Regions from separate parts of the Streptomyces sp. NPDC034103 genome, predicted to be linked through region 3. Evidence: riboswitches for the same ligand, from Rfam matches in the RefSeq annotation. Region 3 holds a riboswitch; each other region holds the start of a gene.
The links. Region 3 has a riboswitch for cyclic di-AMP ahead of ACZ56U_RS02685 (M23 family metallopeptidase). Riboswitches for the same ligand answer to the same signal wherever they lie in the genome.

Region 1 (4,598 bases), on a different contig from region 3:
TCCGGAACGGGTTCCGGTCCGTGCTCGTCCTCGGGCGGCGGCGGGTGCTCCTCCTCGCGGCCCTTAGGGGCCTGGAGGTCCGCCAGGAAGCTGTCATCAAAGAGGCTGCTCATCGCTCTCCGAGTCTAGGGCTCCCCACTGACACCCCGCCGCCACCCCGAGAAGTCGCGGGAAAGACAGCCCGCGGGCCCGCGCACAGGACCTGACCGCCCCGAGGCCCCCTCGCCCTCCGTGACCGTCCGGCCACGGCTCGCGACCAGGCAGGCCGAGGCGCAGATCTTGCCGTCGGACCCGAAGACAGCAGATCTTGCCGTCGGACCCGAAGACAGCAGATCTTGCCGTCGGACCCGAAGGCAGGGGAAGACCCGAAGACAGGGGAAGACAGGGGCGGCGCACGCCCCACAGCTCGCCGTGAGCGGGCACAGGCGCCGGTCACGCCGCCCGGGCGACCGCGGCGCGGCGGGAAGCCGGCGGCCGGGCACGGCCACTCCGCCAGAAATGCGAACAAGCCCCGCCAGATCGGCCCGCATTGCCCGCGCCCTGCCGCGCCCCGCCCCAAGGTCACGAAAATGTATCGGGCATATCGACCATCAACCTTCACAGGGGCCACGCGAGTTGGCTACCGTGCCGGGCAGGCCGTACGACCCCCACCGGCGAACGTCGCCGGGCCGCGCGGCCTCCGCCGAGTCCGGTACGCCTCTCCAGGCAGCCGGAGCCGGGGACCCACACCGATCCGGGGTGAATCGGCCCCACTCCCCTCCGGGGACGGCCGTAGGGCACACCTTCCGAAGCACCCGCCCGAACCCGACAGCTAACTCGGTAGGCGGAGCATGGAAGGAGTCGCCGACCTTGGCGTCGCACCGCAAGTCGTCCGCCGCGGGAGGCATACGCACCCCCGCTCTCGCCACGGCCGCCCTCACCTCCGTGGCACTGCTCTCCCAGACGGCCACCGCCGCCCCCTCGACCGACGACAAGCCGAGCATCGAGGAGGTCGAGAAGAAGGTCGACGACCTCTACCGCCAGGCGGAGTCGGCGACCGAGAAGTACAACGCGACCAAGGAGAAGACCGCCAAGCAGCGCAAGGAGGTCGACACCCTCCTCGACGACGTCGCCAAGCGCACCCAGAAGCTCAACGAGGCCCGCGAGGAACTCGGCACCTTCGCCGCGGCCCAGTACCGCACCGGCGCCTCCGCGCCCGACACGGCGACCTTCCTGCTCGCGGACTCCCCGCAGGACTACTTCGACCAGACGCAGCTGATGGGCCGTATGACGTCCCGCCAGAAGGGCGCGGTCGACGACTACGTCACCGAGCAGGCCGCGACGATGAAGAAGCGTCAGGAGGCCACCCAGAGCCTCGAGACGCTCACCGACACACAGAGCGACCTCAAGACCGCCAAGGCGACCGTCCAGAAGAAGCTCTCCGACGCGCGCGAGCTGCTGTCGCGGCTGACCGCCGAGGAGAAGGCGCGGCTCGCGGCGATCGAGAAGGAGAAGCGGGAGGAGGCCGCCCGCAAGGCCGCGGAGCTGGCGAAGCAGCAGGCGGCGGAGCAGAAGGCGGCGAAGGAGGAGGCCGCGGCCCAGGGGGTGGCGAGCGGCTCGTCGTCCTCCTCCCCCTCGCAGACCACGGACCCCTCGCAGACCACAGACTCCTCGTACGCCACCAAGGCCGAGAAGGCGCTCGCCTACGCCCGCTCACAGATCGGCAAGCCGTACGTCTGGGGCGCCACCGGCCCCGACTCCTACGACTGCTCCGGCCTCACCCAGGCCGCCTGGAACGCCGCCGGCATCTCCCTGCCGCGCACCACCTACGACCAGGTGAACGCCGGCACCACGGTCTCCCTCTCCAACGCCCGGCCCGGCGACCTCGTCTTCTTCTACGACGATGTCACCCACGTCGGCATCTACATCGGCAACGGCAAGATGATCCACGCGCCGAAGCCGGGGGCGTACGTACGCGAGGAGTCCCTCTTCTACGACGGTGAGTCGGCGATCCACAGCGTGGTGCGGCCGGCCTGACGCGCGGCACGGCCGGCGATCCACAAGCGTGGTGCGGCCGGCCTGACGCGCGGCGCGGCCCTGGCGTCAGTGACCTCCCCGGTTCTCGACACAGGGCCCCTCGCCGGGCTGCGGCTCGGCGTAGACGCCGTGCACCTCGCCGGTCAGCTCGTCCTTCGTCACCCGCCCCGACACGCACACGACGCCCGTGTAGACGGCGTAGTAGCCGTTCCCCACGGAGACCCCGTGCTCCTCGCCGCAGCCGAGGCGCGCCAGCGCGGTCTCGACGCGCTCATCACTGAAGCTCCCGTACTCCCCCGAACCGCCCTCCTTCCTGACCTTCGCCAGCTCCGCGAGGATGAGTTCCGCCGACGCCTGCCCGCTGGCCTGCTGCTCCGCGCTGAGGGAGGTCCGCATGCGGTACGCGTGGTTGTCGGCGTAGTTCGGGGGCTGATCGATGTTCTCCTCCGGCGTGGCGGTGTCGGCACGGGGGCTCGGCGACGAGGGCACCGCCACGGGCGTCTTCGCGGCCTGGGCGCACCGGGGCGGGGGCGGATAGGAGGGCGAGGCGCTGCCCGAGCGCGCGCCGGGGCTCGACTCCGCCCCCACACCACCCTTCTGGCTTCCGCACGCCGTCACCGTGAGCGCGATGAGGGCGGCGACTACGGCGGCTGTGGCGGCCGGGGCAGCTGTGGCTGGTCTTCCGAAGGACATGGGCAGAGTCTCGCGGGGCGGAGGCCGAGTGTCATGAGCGCAACTACTCAGATCCCCGCCGCTGCTCCGCCCTCCTGGCCGGGCTTCCCCGAGGGCGGTCCCTGCCCGCACCCTCTGCGTGCGGCGCGCGCCCCAGTCCTGCCCGGCGCCCGCGCGCACTTCTCCGCGCACGCGCGCGTGCCCCGCCCTCGCCTCCTCCCGCGCTCCTTAGCATCGCCCCCATGTCCGGTCCCGCCGCTCACCTCCCGCGCTCCCCCCTCCGCGTCTGGTGGGCCCAGCGGCCGCCTGCCGCCGGAGCGGCCGTGATGGCGACCGGCATCCTGAGGTCCAGGGCACCGCGAGTACGAAGGCCCAGAGCACGAGACTCAGGTCCAGGGCACCGCGAGTACGAAAGCCCAGAGCACGAGACTCAGGTCCAGAGCACCGCCAGACTCACGTCCAGAGCACCGCGATGAAGATGTCCGCGATGGTCAGCGCGCCCACCAGCCCGAACAGCCCCTTCTCCACCTTCTCGTCGTCCCGCTTCACATAGACGAGGCCGAGGATCACCACCAGCAGGGCCAGCTTGATGCCGATCTTCACGTTGTTGACGGACTGGTCGTCCGCCTGGTTGAGGCCGACCAGGATCACCCCGGTGACCAGCATGGTGAGCGCGCCGTGCAGCATCGCCGGAACGAAGCGGGCGGTGCCCTGACCCATGGCCTTCATCTGGGTGAGGAAGCCGCCGAGCAGCGAGGCGATGCCGATGATGTGCAGGCCCACGAAGAGATGGATGAGTACGTCCATGGGGCCGGAGCCTAGTCAGAGGCGCTTGAGCCGCCCTACACCGCCCTGTCGTTTCCGTCACGATCTTGCATATATGCGCCCCATAGCACCCCGGCACCCCCATCCGTTCCGGAATCCGCACTTCGGTCATCACCCTGCGTGAAGTCGACGGCCCGAGAACGGAATCACGGTCGCATGCGGTCACCTGGCGATCCCCTCGGACCACTTCCGCGCATCCCGTTACCCCGGCGACACAGTGAGGTTTAGCGTCCTTCCCCAGGTGACCGGCTCCCCACCGCCGCCCGGGCCAGGGGCGGCAGTCGGACACCACCGCCGAGAAAATCCGGCGGCGGCCCGCTCCCCCTGTGCGGGCCGCCGCCGGACGCGTGAACCGCCCCGGGCGGGCCGTGCGTCCGCTTCCCCTGGCGCCCGTACGGCCCACAGCACGTCCGGGGCGGTCCCGCCCGAACCAGGCGGTCGTACGAAAGGACGTGCAAGTCCACGTGGCAGCGCACCGCAAGCCCAGGCAGCGCTCGGCCGGCGGCACCACGGCCCGTACCGCGGCGACGATCGCCCTCGCGGGCGCGGCGACCGCGACCGGTTTCGACGGGACCGGACACGCCGAGCCGAACCTGACACCGGCGCAGGTCAAGGCGAAGGTGGACAAGCTGTATCAGGAGGCGGAGGTCGCCACCGAGAAGTACAACGGCGCGAAGGAGAAGGCGGACGCGGCCGAGACGCGGCTGAAGTCGCTGCGGGACGAGGCGGCACGCAAGACGGACAAGCTCAACTCGGAGCGGGACGCGCTGGGTTCGATGGCGGCGGCACAGTACCGCGACGGCGGCCTCGACCCCGCGCTGCAACTGGCGCTCTCCGCCGACCCCGACCGCTACCTCGACGGCGCCGAGTTCGTCGAGCGGGCCGGCACCCGACAGGCGGCCTCCGTCACCAGCGTGCGCAGACAGCTGCGGGAGATCGAGCAACTGCGCGGCGCCGCTCATGTCGAGCTGGCTTCGCTCAAGTCACGGCAGGCGGAGCTGAAGCGGCACAAGAAGACGATCACCGGGAAACTGGACGCGGCGCGGCAACTGCTGTCCCAGCTGCCGGAGGAGGACCGGGCGACC
Region 2 (4,598 bases), on a different contig from region 3:
CGTCGCCGACGAGCTGGACCTTGTCACCGAGCTGGTCGGTGATGGTCTTCCAGCCCTCCCAGTCGTCCTCGAACAGCGGGTCCTCGATGGAGACGAGCGGGTACGCCGCGACGAGCTCGGCGTAGTACTCCGTCATCTCGGCGGCGGAGCGGTCCTTGCCCTCGAAGGAGTAGACGCCGTCCTTGTAGAACTCGGAGGCGGCGACGTCGAGCGCGAGGGCGATCTGCTCGCCGGGGGTGTAACCGGCCTCGTTGATGGCCTCGAGGATGAGGTCGAGGGCCTCGCGGTTGGAGCCGAGGTTCGGGGCGAAGCCGCCCTCGTCGCCGAGGCCGGTGGACAGGCCCTTGTTCTTCAGGACCTTCTTGAGGGTGTGGTAGACCTCGGTGCCCCAGCGCAGCGCCTCGGAGAAGGACTCCGCGCCGATCGGGGCGATCATGAACTCCTGGATGTCCACGTTGGAGTCGGCGTGCGAGCCGCCGTTCAGGATGTTCATCATCGGAACGGGCAGCAGGTGCGCGTTCGGGCCGCCCAGGTAGCGGAAGAGCGGGAGGTCGCTGGCCTCGGAGGCGGCGTGGGCGACGGCGAGGGAGACGCCGAGGATGGCGTTGGCGCCGAGCGAGCCCTTGTTGTCGGTGGCGTCCAGGTCGAACATCGCCTGGTCGATCAGGCGCTGCTCGGTGGCGTCGTAGCCGACCAGCTCCGGGCCGATCTGCTCGATGACCGCGAGGACGGCCTTCTCGACACCCTTGCCCTGGTAGCGGTTCGGGTCACCGTCGCGCAGCTCGATGGCCTCGAAGGCGCCCGTGGAGGCGCCGGAGGGGACGGCGGCACGACCGGTGCTGCCGTCGTCGAGGCCGACCTCGACCTCGACCGTGGGGTTGCCTCGGGAGTCCAGGATTTCCCGGGCTACGACGACGTCGATGGACGGCACGAGCATCTCCTTCTTGGGATGTGACACGGTCCGCCGGGACCGCGGTGGGTTCTGCGAGACCGAGCCTAACCGCCTCCGGGCGATCGGCCACCGCGTGGACCGCCCCGTGGACAGAACCGAGAGTAAATTGTTTCTGAACCGAACAAACTGACAGCGGCGTCCCGGCGGCCACACATGAAAGAAACCCCGCCCCGGTGCGTACGGGGGAACACGCACCGGAGCGGGGAGCCCGTGGGGACGGGGGGCCCTCACGAGGCCCTCGGCATGAGGACCGCGCACGTGAGGGCGCTGTGGTTCGGCCGGGACGCGGCTGTGTCCCTCTTACTTGAGGTGCAGCTGCTGGCCCGGGTAGATGAAGTCGGCGTCGCTGACGATGTCCTTGTTCAGCTTGAACACCTTCTGCCAGCCGCCCTTGACGTCGTGCTCCGCGGCGATGGAGCTGAGGGTGTCACCCGTGACGACCTTGTACTCGCCGTCGCCCTTCTTGACCTTCTTGCCGGTCGGGGTGGTGACGGTCTTCTTCGCGGCCGGACGCTCGGAGGAGCGGGAGGCCTGCTGCTCGGAGGAACGCGTGCCGGTGCTGGTGCTGTCGCTGCCGCTGTTGCTGCCGCTGTCGTTCGAGGACGAGCTGGAGCCGCCACCGGTGTAGCCGGCGCCGGACAGGCCCACGCCACAGCTCGGCCAGGCACCCTTGCCCTGGCTCGCGAGGACCTTCTCGGCGATCTCGATCTGCTGCGCCTTGGAGGCCTGGTCGGCGGTGGAGGCGTACGCCGTGCCGCCGTACGCGGCCCAGGTGGAGGCGGAGAACTGCAGGCCGCCGTAGTAACCGTTGCCGGTGTTGATGGACCAGTTGCCGCCCGACTCGCACTGGGCGACGGCGTCCCACTCGGAGGCGGTGGCGGCGGAGGCGTTGCCGGCCGCCATCAGCGGAGCGGCGATGGCGACACCGGTGACGCCGGCGAGCGCGGCGGCGCGGGTGGCCTTGGACGGACGACGGTGCTTGCCCTTGGCGGAAAACAGCATGGTGGATCCCCTCACCGACGCCTGCGAGGTGAGCTGTCGGGTTCGGGCCGGTTGAGTTGCCCGGCCGCACACCTCGCCTCTCGGCGCGCTGCGCGGCTCCACCCCAAGCCGGTTCCGGCGGCCTCTCGGCCATGAGACCCCGTGAGGCCTCAACTTCCGGACCCGGCACTTACCTTGGGTCCCCCGCTCCTGCCTACGGCGCTTGACGCGACGACTGTTCCCGTACGGCCGCTGGCAGGATTCGGCGTTGCGGCAGCCGGGGCTCGCGGTGACGAGCGGTGTTGACCGTAGACACGGAACCCGGGGGATTTCAAAGACGATCAGGGCTTCTGAGACTCATCCCACACTTTCACCAAGCCGGACATTTACGGCTAATTGGGGACGCGAACTCGCGGTTTCTGCTGGGGATTTCGCCCTATTCGCTACCGAGAGCAAGGGTCTGACCGGGCTCGATCGCGCTCGGGTCGGCACCGATGACCTGCTCGTTCGCGGCGTAGAGCCGGCGCCATCCACCGTCGAGCTCAAGGGAGTCGGCGATGGAGGCGAGCGTGTCGCCGGTCCGGACGGTGTACGAGCCCTCGTCGGCGCTCGCACCCCGGTGCCGGCCGGTGCCCTCGGAGGGGGCGACGAGGGCGCCGGTGTCCACCAGGTTCGAAGAACCGCCCTCTCGCCAGGAGTTGTCCGATTCGTCACTCTCGGTCGGCGCGGCGGACGAGCCGTCGGAGGACGGCGCACCACCCGAAGCGGGGCCGGAGTTGTCCGGCTTGGCGGACTTGTCCGCATCGGCGCCGGGCGACGGGGAGGCGCTGCCGGACGAGTCCTCCGTGTCGGCCGATTCCGACGAGTCGGATGAGTCGGATGAGTTGGACAGACCCGCCGATCCGGATGATTCGGATGATTCGGGCTGACCGGACGCGTCGGAGGCGCTGGAGGAGTCGCCGGAGTCGTCGCTCGCCGATGCCGACGGCGAACCGCCGGCGACGCCGGTGTCGACATCGGCCGAGCCCGAGTCCTCGCTGAGCCCGTGCAGCAGACCGCAGGTGCCCCAGACGCCGACACCCTGGTCCGCGAGGACCTTCTCGGCGACGGCTATCTGCTGGTTGCGGCTGGCGAGGTCGGGACTCGTGGCGTAGTCGAGGCCTCCGTACTTCTCCCAGTTCCTCTGGGAGAGGTCGAGCCCGCCGTAGTGGCCGTCGCCGTCGTTCGCGCTCCAGGAGCCGCCGGTCTCGCACTGGGCGACCTGGTCCCAGGTGTTCCCGTCCGCCGCGCTCGCCGCGCCCGCACCGAGCAGCGGGATCGCGATGGCGGAGCCGGTCACTCCGGCCGCGACGAGAAGTGCCGGAGCCTGACGGGGGCGACGGTGACGACCGTTCCCGGTGAGCATGGGGTGCCCTTTCGCGAGACGACAGTGCGGGCGCGGCGGGTGGATCGGGTCGCCGCGTTGATGCGAGAACGTATCGGCAGACGATCACTTGTCACAAGTTAATGCCGCACAGATCACGTGAAGATCACAGACTTGAGGGTGTGTCATGTTTGCGTCGGCCGACGCAAGGACCGCGGGGCAGGGGTGAGTTGCCCGCCGGCCTACCGAACGGGCGTGAACTCGACGGGCAGTGTGCGCAGTCCACGCATGATGAGACCCCCACGCCATCTCAGATCGGCCGGATCCACCGCGAGTCGGAGGTCCGGGAGCCGGGTGAGGAGCGTGGCCAGCGCGGTCTGGCCCTCGAGGCGGGCGAGCGGGGCGCCGAGGCAGTAGTGGATGCCGTGGCCGTACCCGAGGTGCTGGTTGTCCCGCCGGGAGAGGTCGAGGACGTCGGGGTCGGCGAACCGCTGCGGATCCCGGTCCGCCGCGGCGAGCACGACCAGGACGGGGTCCCCGGGGGCGATGTCCTGTCCGCCGATGGTGAGCGGCTGGGTGGCGAACCGCCAGGTGGCCAGTTCCACGGGGCCGTCGTAGCGGAGCAGTTCCTCGACCCCCGTCTCCAGCAGGTCGGTTCGGCCGGCAGCGAGGGAGTCCTGGAGCCGGGTGCGCTGCTCGGGGTGGGTGAGGAGGGCGTACGTGCCGTTGCCGATCAGGTTCACCGTGGTCTCGAACCCGGCGAAGAGCAGGATGAAGGCCATCGCCGCGGCCTCGTTCTCGGTGAGGTGCTCGCCGTGGTCGGAGGCGCGGATCAGTCCGGAGATGAGGTCCTCGCCGGGTGCGGGCTCGGCGGGAAGCCCTTCGCGCTTGCGGTGGATGAGCTCCAGGAGGTACCCGCGCATCTTCTTGACCGACCGCGCGACACCACCCCGTGGCCCTCCCCCGTGCCGGATCATCATGCCCGCCCAGTCCCGGAAGTCGTCCTGGTCCTCACGCGGGACGCCGAGCAGGTCGCAGATGGCGTAGATAGGGAGCGGGAAGGCGAAGTCGTGGATGAGGTCGGCGGAACCCTTCGCCGTGAACTGGTCGATGAGGTGGTCGGTGAGTTCCCGCACGCGCGGCGCGAACTCGGCGACCCGGCGGGGCGTGAAGGCCTTGCTGACCAGTCTGCGCAGCCGGGTGTGGTCCGGCGGGTCGATGTTCAGCAGATGCGTCATCAACTCCGCCTTGCGCTCACCGGGGATGCCGGTCTTGCCCTTGGCATGCGCGGGCTCGTCGTGG
Region 3 (4,598 bases):
ACACCGAAGGGCAGCATCACATGGCTGAGCGCCGCGTCAACGTCGGCTGGGCCGAGGGCCTCCACGCCCGCCCCGCTTCCATCTTCGTCCGGGCCGCCACGGCCTCCGGCATCCCCGTGACGATCGCCAAGGCCGACGGCAACCCCGTCAACGCGGCCTCCATGCTGGCGGTTCTGGGCCTCGGCGCCCAGGGCGGCGAGGAGATCGTGCTCGCCTCCGACGCCGAGGGCGCGGACGCCGCCCTCGACCGGCTGGCGAAGCTGGTCTCGGAGGGTCTCGAGGAACTCCCCGAGACCGTCTGATCACGGCATGACCGAAGGGCTCGTCCGAATTATCGGACGGGCCCTTTCTTTTCTCCGCACGCACTCGGTGAATTCACGTGCGCAGGCAGCATAAATAGGCCCCCGTGAATTACTGCCCCTTTGTATACGGCCCTCTTGTTAATGCCGCAGGCTCGGCGTGTTTACGGGATGTTGCGAGTTCCTCACACGCTCGGGCCGGTCTCCCGCGGAGCCGAACCTGAGGCGGTGGGCGGCCGTCGAACGCTCCGTGTGCAGCGCGGTGACCGCACGCGCGCGTTCCCCGTCCCCGCGGCCCACCGCGTCGACGATCGCGCCGTGCTCCGCCCAGGACTCGACGGGGTCGGCCGGCGCGTCCACCGCGTACATCCAGGAGATCTTGTGGCGCAACTGGGTCAGCACCGAGGCCAGCGCCGGGCTGCCGGAGGCCTGGGCGAGCGTCTCGTGGAACCAGCCGCCCAGGGACCGCAGGTCATCGCTGTTGCCCCGCCTGGCCCGCTCCTGCCCCAGCCTGACCAGGCCACGCAGCACCTTCAGATGCGCCTCGGTGCGCCGCTGGGCGGCCCGCGAGGCGCCGAGCGGCTCCAGGAGCATCCGCATCTCCAGCAGGTCGGCCGCCTCCTGCTCGGTCGGTTCGGCCACGCACGCGCCCGCGTGCCGCCGGGTCACCACGAACCCCTCGGCCTCCAGCGTGCGCAGGGCCTCCCGGACGGGGACGCGGGAGACGCCGTAGCGGCGCGCGAGGAGTTCCTCGGTGAGCCGGCTGCCGCGCTCGTAGACACCGGCGACGATGTCGTCCCTGATCGCGGTGCATACCGAGTGCGCCGGAATACGCATGACCGACCTCCGCTTTAATCCCCGTGAAACGTCGACGATTGACGTGTGTTCAGTGACTCTATTGCAAAGAGCGGGAATTTCCGATGGCGGGCCGGAATCCATGGATATTTTTTGGACAGCGGCGCGGCGGAAACGACGAAACCCCGGCCGGTGGGCCGGGGTTCCGAAGAGGTCTCGCGTCCGTCGTCAGACGTTCACACCGTGCGAACGGAGGTAGGCGACGGGGTCGATGTCCGAGCCGTACTCCGCCGTCATGCGGGCCTCGAAGTGCAGGTGCGGCCCCGTGACGTTGCCGGTCGCGCCGGACAGGCCTATCTGCTGGCCCGGGGTGACCGTCTGGCCCACCGAGACGCCGATGGACGACAGGTGGCCGTACTGGGTGTACGTGCCGTCGTGCATCTTGATCACGACGTTGTTGCCGTAGGACCCGCCCCAGCCGGCCTCGACGACCGTGCCGGAGCCGACCGCGACCACGGAGGTGCCGCTGGCGGCGTGGAAGTCCACGCCGGTGTGGCTGCCGGAGGACCACACCGCGCCGCCGGCCTTGTAGCCGGTGGAGATGTAGGAGCCGGCGATCGGGCTGACGAAGGTGTTCAGGCGCTTGCGTTCGGCGGCCGCGCGGGCGGCGCGCTCCTTGGCCTCGCGCTCCTTCTTGGCCTTGGCGGCGGCCTGCCGGCGTGCCTCCTCCTCGGCCTTCTGCTGGGCGGCCTCGACGGCTGCCTGCTCCTGGGCCTCGGCCTGGGCGTCGATCTGGGCGGCGACCGAGTCGCCGAGGGTGATGACCGGGGTGAGTCCGGTCTGCTCGGCCGCGGGCTCCGCGGCGAGGGCCGGGGCGGCGAGGGTGCCGATGACACCGGTCGTGGTGAGGGCCGCGATCCCCGCCGCGTGGGCGGTGGTGCGCTTCATCCTGCTGGGACGACGGTGCTTCCCGGTGGCGCGCGTGAACGCCATGTAGTGGCTGGTCCTTTCCTTCCCTCTCGCCTACCGGGTTAGCTGACGGGTTCGGAGCAGGAAGGTCTCCTACGGACCCCCTCGCGGCACGCGCGGGCGTCCGATTCACCCCAGGGACTACGGATGGGTCCCCGGCTCCCCTGGCTCGCGCCGTACGGGGACTCGGCGATGGCTGTCCGGTGCCGCGGGCGCGGCGCAGTGCCTGACGGACAGCCGGGAAGACGCTAAACGGGGCCACTTTCAATCCCCAAACGGATCACGGCTTTTGTAGCGCATCCCACAGGGCAAACAGGCGACTGACCTTCAATTCGGACATTAAGGAGCCCTGGTGACACTCAAGTCACCAGGGCTCCCACGCGCGCGTGCCCCTACTCGGCCGTGACGACGGTGACTTCACCGATGCCGAGGGCCTCCACGGGCTGCCTGATGGCGGACGCGTCGCCGACCAGGATCGTCACCAGACGGTCCACCGGGAAGGCGTTCACGGCGGCCGCGGTGGCCTCGACGGTGCCGGTGGCGGCGAGCTGCCGGTACAGGGTGGCCTGGTAGTCGTCGGGCAGGTGCTGCTCGACCTGGTCGGCCAGCGTGCTCGCGACGGCCGCCGCGGTCTCGTACTTCAGCGGGGCCACCCCGACGAGGTTCTGCACGGCGACGTCCCGCTCGGCGTCGGTGAGACCTTCCGCGGCGAGGGTGCGCAGCACCGTCCACAGGTCCTCCAGGGCGGGACCGGTGTTCGGGGTGTCGACGGAGCCGCTGATGGCGAGCATCGCGGCGCCCGTGCCGTCCGGGGCGGAGCGGAGGACCTGCCCGAAGGAGCGCACGCCGTAGGTGTAGCCCTTCTCCTCGCGCAGGACGCGGTCCAGGCGGGAGGTGAGGGTGCCGCCGAGGCAGTACGTGCCGAGCACCTGGGCGGGCCACACGCGGTCGTGCCGGTCGGCGCCGATCCGGCCGATCAGCAGCTGCGTCTGGACGGCGCCGGGGCGGTCCACGATGACGACCCGGCCGGTGTCGTCGGCGGTGATCGGCGGCACCGGCCGCGCCTCGGCCGAGGAGCCGGTCCAGGAACCGAGGGTGTCACCGAGCAGCGCGTCGAGGTCGATGCCGGTGAGGTCGCCGACGACCACGACGGTGCCGGTGGCGGGGCGGACGTGCTTCTCGTAGAAGGCGCGTACGGCCGCGGAGTCGATGGCGCGGACGGTGTCCTCGGTGCCCTGGCGCGGGCGCGACATGCGCAGGTCCGCCGGGAACAGGGTCCTGGACAGCTCCTTGGCGGCCCGCCGGGAGGGGTTGGCGAGCTCGTGCGGGATCTCGTCGAGCCGGTTGGTGACCAGCCGCTCGACCTCGCTGTCGGCGAACGCGGGCGCCCTGAGGGCGTCGGCCAGCAGACCGAGCCCCTTGGGCAGGCGGGACGCCGGGACCTCGAGGCTCAGGCGGACGCCGGGATGGTCGGCGTGCGCGTCCAGGGTGGCGCCGCAGCGCTCCAGCTCGGCGGCGAACTCCTCGGCGGTGTGCTTGTCGGTGCCCTCGGAGAAGGCCCGCGCCATGATCGTGGCCACACCGTCGAGACCGGCCGGCTCGGCGTCCAGCGGGGCGTCCAGGAGGACCTCGACGGCGACGACCTGCTGGCCGGGGCGGTGGCAGCGCAGGACCGTCAGGCCGTTGTCGAGGGTGCCGCGCTCGGGGGCCGGGAAGGCCCACGGCTTCGCCTCGCCGGCCTGCGGCTGGGGGTGGAACTCCATCGTGGCGAGCTCGGTCACTTGGCCGCCTCCTCGTTCTTGTCGCCGGCCTCGATGGTGGCCTCGGCCTCGGGGTCCTCGGGGAGCTCCGCGTCCTCGGCGGCCTCCGCGGAGAGGGGTTCGTAGACGAGCACCGCGCGGTTGTCGGGTCGCAGGCGCGCCTTGGCGACCTCCTGGACCTCCTCGGCGGTCACCTCCAGGACGCGGTCGACGGCGGTGAGGGCGAGCTGCGGGTCGCCGAACAGAACGGCGTAGCGGCACAGTTCGTCGGCGCGGCCCGCGACGGTGCCGAGCCGGTCCAGCCACTCGCGCTCCAACTGGGCCTGCGCGCGCTCCATTTCCTCGGCCGTCGGGCCCTCCGCGGCGAACCGGGCGAGCTCCTCGTCGATGGCGGCCTCGATCACCGGCACCTCGACGTCACCGGAGGTCTTCACGTCCAGCCAGCCCAGCGAGGGCGCCCCGGCGAGCCGCAGCAGACCGAAGCCGGCCGCGACGGCCGTACGGTCCCGGCGGACGAGCCGGTTGTAGAGGCGGGAGGACTCGCCGCCGCCGAGGACGGTGAGGGCCAGGTCGGCCGCGTCGCACGCGCGCGTGCCGTCGTGCGGCAGCCGGTACGCCGCCATCAACGCGCGCGCGGGCACCTCTTCCTCGACGACCTCGCGCAGCTGCTCGCCGATGATCTCGGGCAGCGAGCCGTCGCGCGGGGCGGGCTTGCCGTCGTGGGAGGCGATGGAACCGAAGTACTTCTCGACCCAGGCGAGCGTCTGCTCGGGGT

Region 1: linked by a shared signal. The riboswitch ahead of ACZ56U_RS25570 (C40 family peptidase) and the one ahead of ACZ56U_RS02685 (M23 family metallopeptidase) in region 3 are both predicted to bind cyclic di-AMP.
Region 2: linked by a shared signal. The riboswitch ahead of ACZ56U_RS16785 (transglycosylase family protein) and the one ahead of ACZ56U_RS02685 (M23 family metallopeptidase) in region 3 are both predicted to bind cyclic di-AMP.

The regions. Positions count from the first base shown of each region.
Region 1 is NZ_JBVISS010000011.1:236,757-241,354, forward strand. It holds gene pcrA (DNA helicase PcrA) at 1-113, opposite strand, end outside; cyclic di-AMP (ydaO/yuaA leader) riboswitch at 685-841, shown strand; gene ACZ56U_RS25570 (C40 family peptidase) at 850-2,016, shown strand; gene ACZ56U_RS25575 (hypothetical protein) at 2,083-2,709, opposite strand; gene ACZ56U_RS25580 (hypothetical protein) at 3,142-3,495, opposite strand; gene ACZ56U_RS25585 (C40 family peptidase) at 3,978-4,598, shown strand, end outside.
Region 2 is NZ_JBVISS010000007.1:96,620-101,217, forward strand. It holds gene eno (phosphopyruvate hydratase) at 1-931, opposite strand, end outside; gene ACZ56U_RS16785 (transglycosylase family protein) at 1,253-1,954, opposite strand; cyclic di-AMP (ydaO/yuaA leader) riboswitch at 1,958-2,165, opposite strand; gene ACZ56U_RS16790 (transglycosylase family protein) at 2,370-3,338, opposite strand; gene ACZ56U_RS16795 (cytochrome P450 family protein) at 3,539-4,598, opposite strand, start outside.
Region 3 is NZ_JBVISS010000001.1:610,636-615,233, forward strand. It holds gene ACZ56U_RS02675 (HPr family phosphocarrier protein) at 21-302, shown strand; gene ACZ56U_RS02680 (GntR family transcriptional regulator) at 441-1,136, opposite strand; gene ACZ56U_RS02685 (M23 family metallopeptidase) at 1,323-2,087, opposite strand; cyclic di-AMP (ydaO/yuaA leader) riboswitch at 2,100-2,265, opposite strand; gene ACZ56U_RS02690 (M16 family metallopeptidase) at 2,456-3,844, opposite strand; gene ACZ56U_RS02695 (M16 family metallopeptidase) at 3,841-4,598, opposite strand, start outside.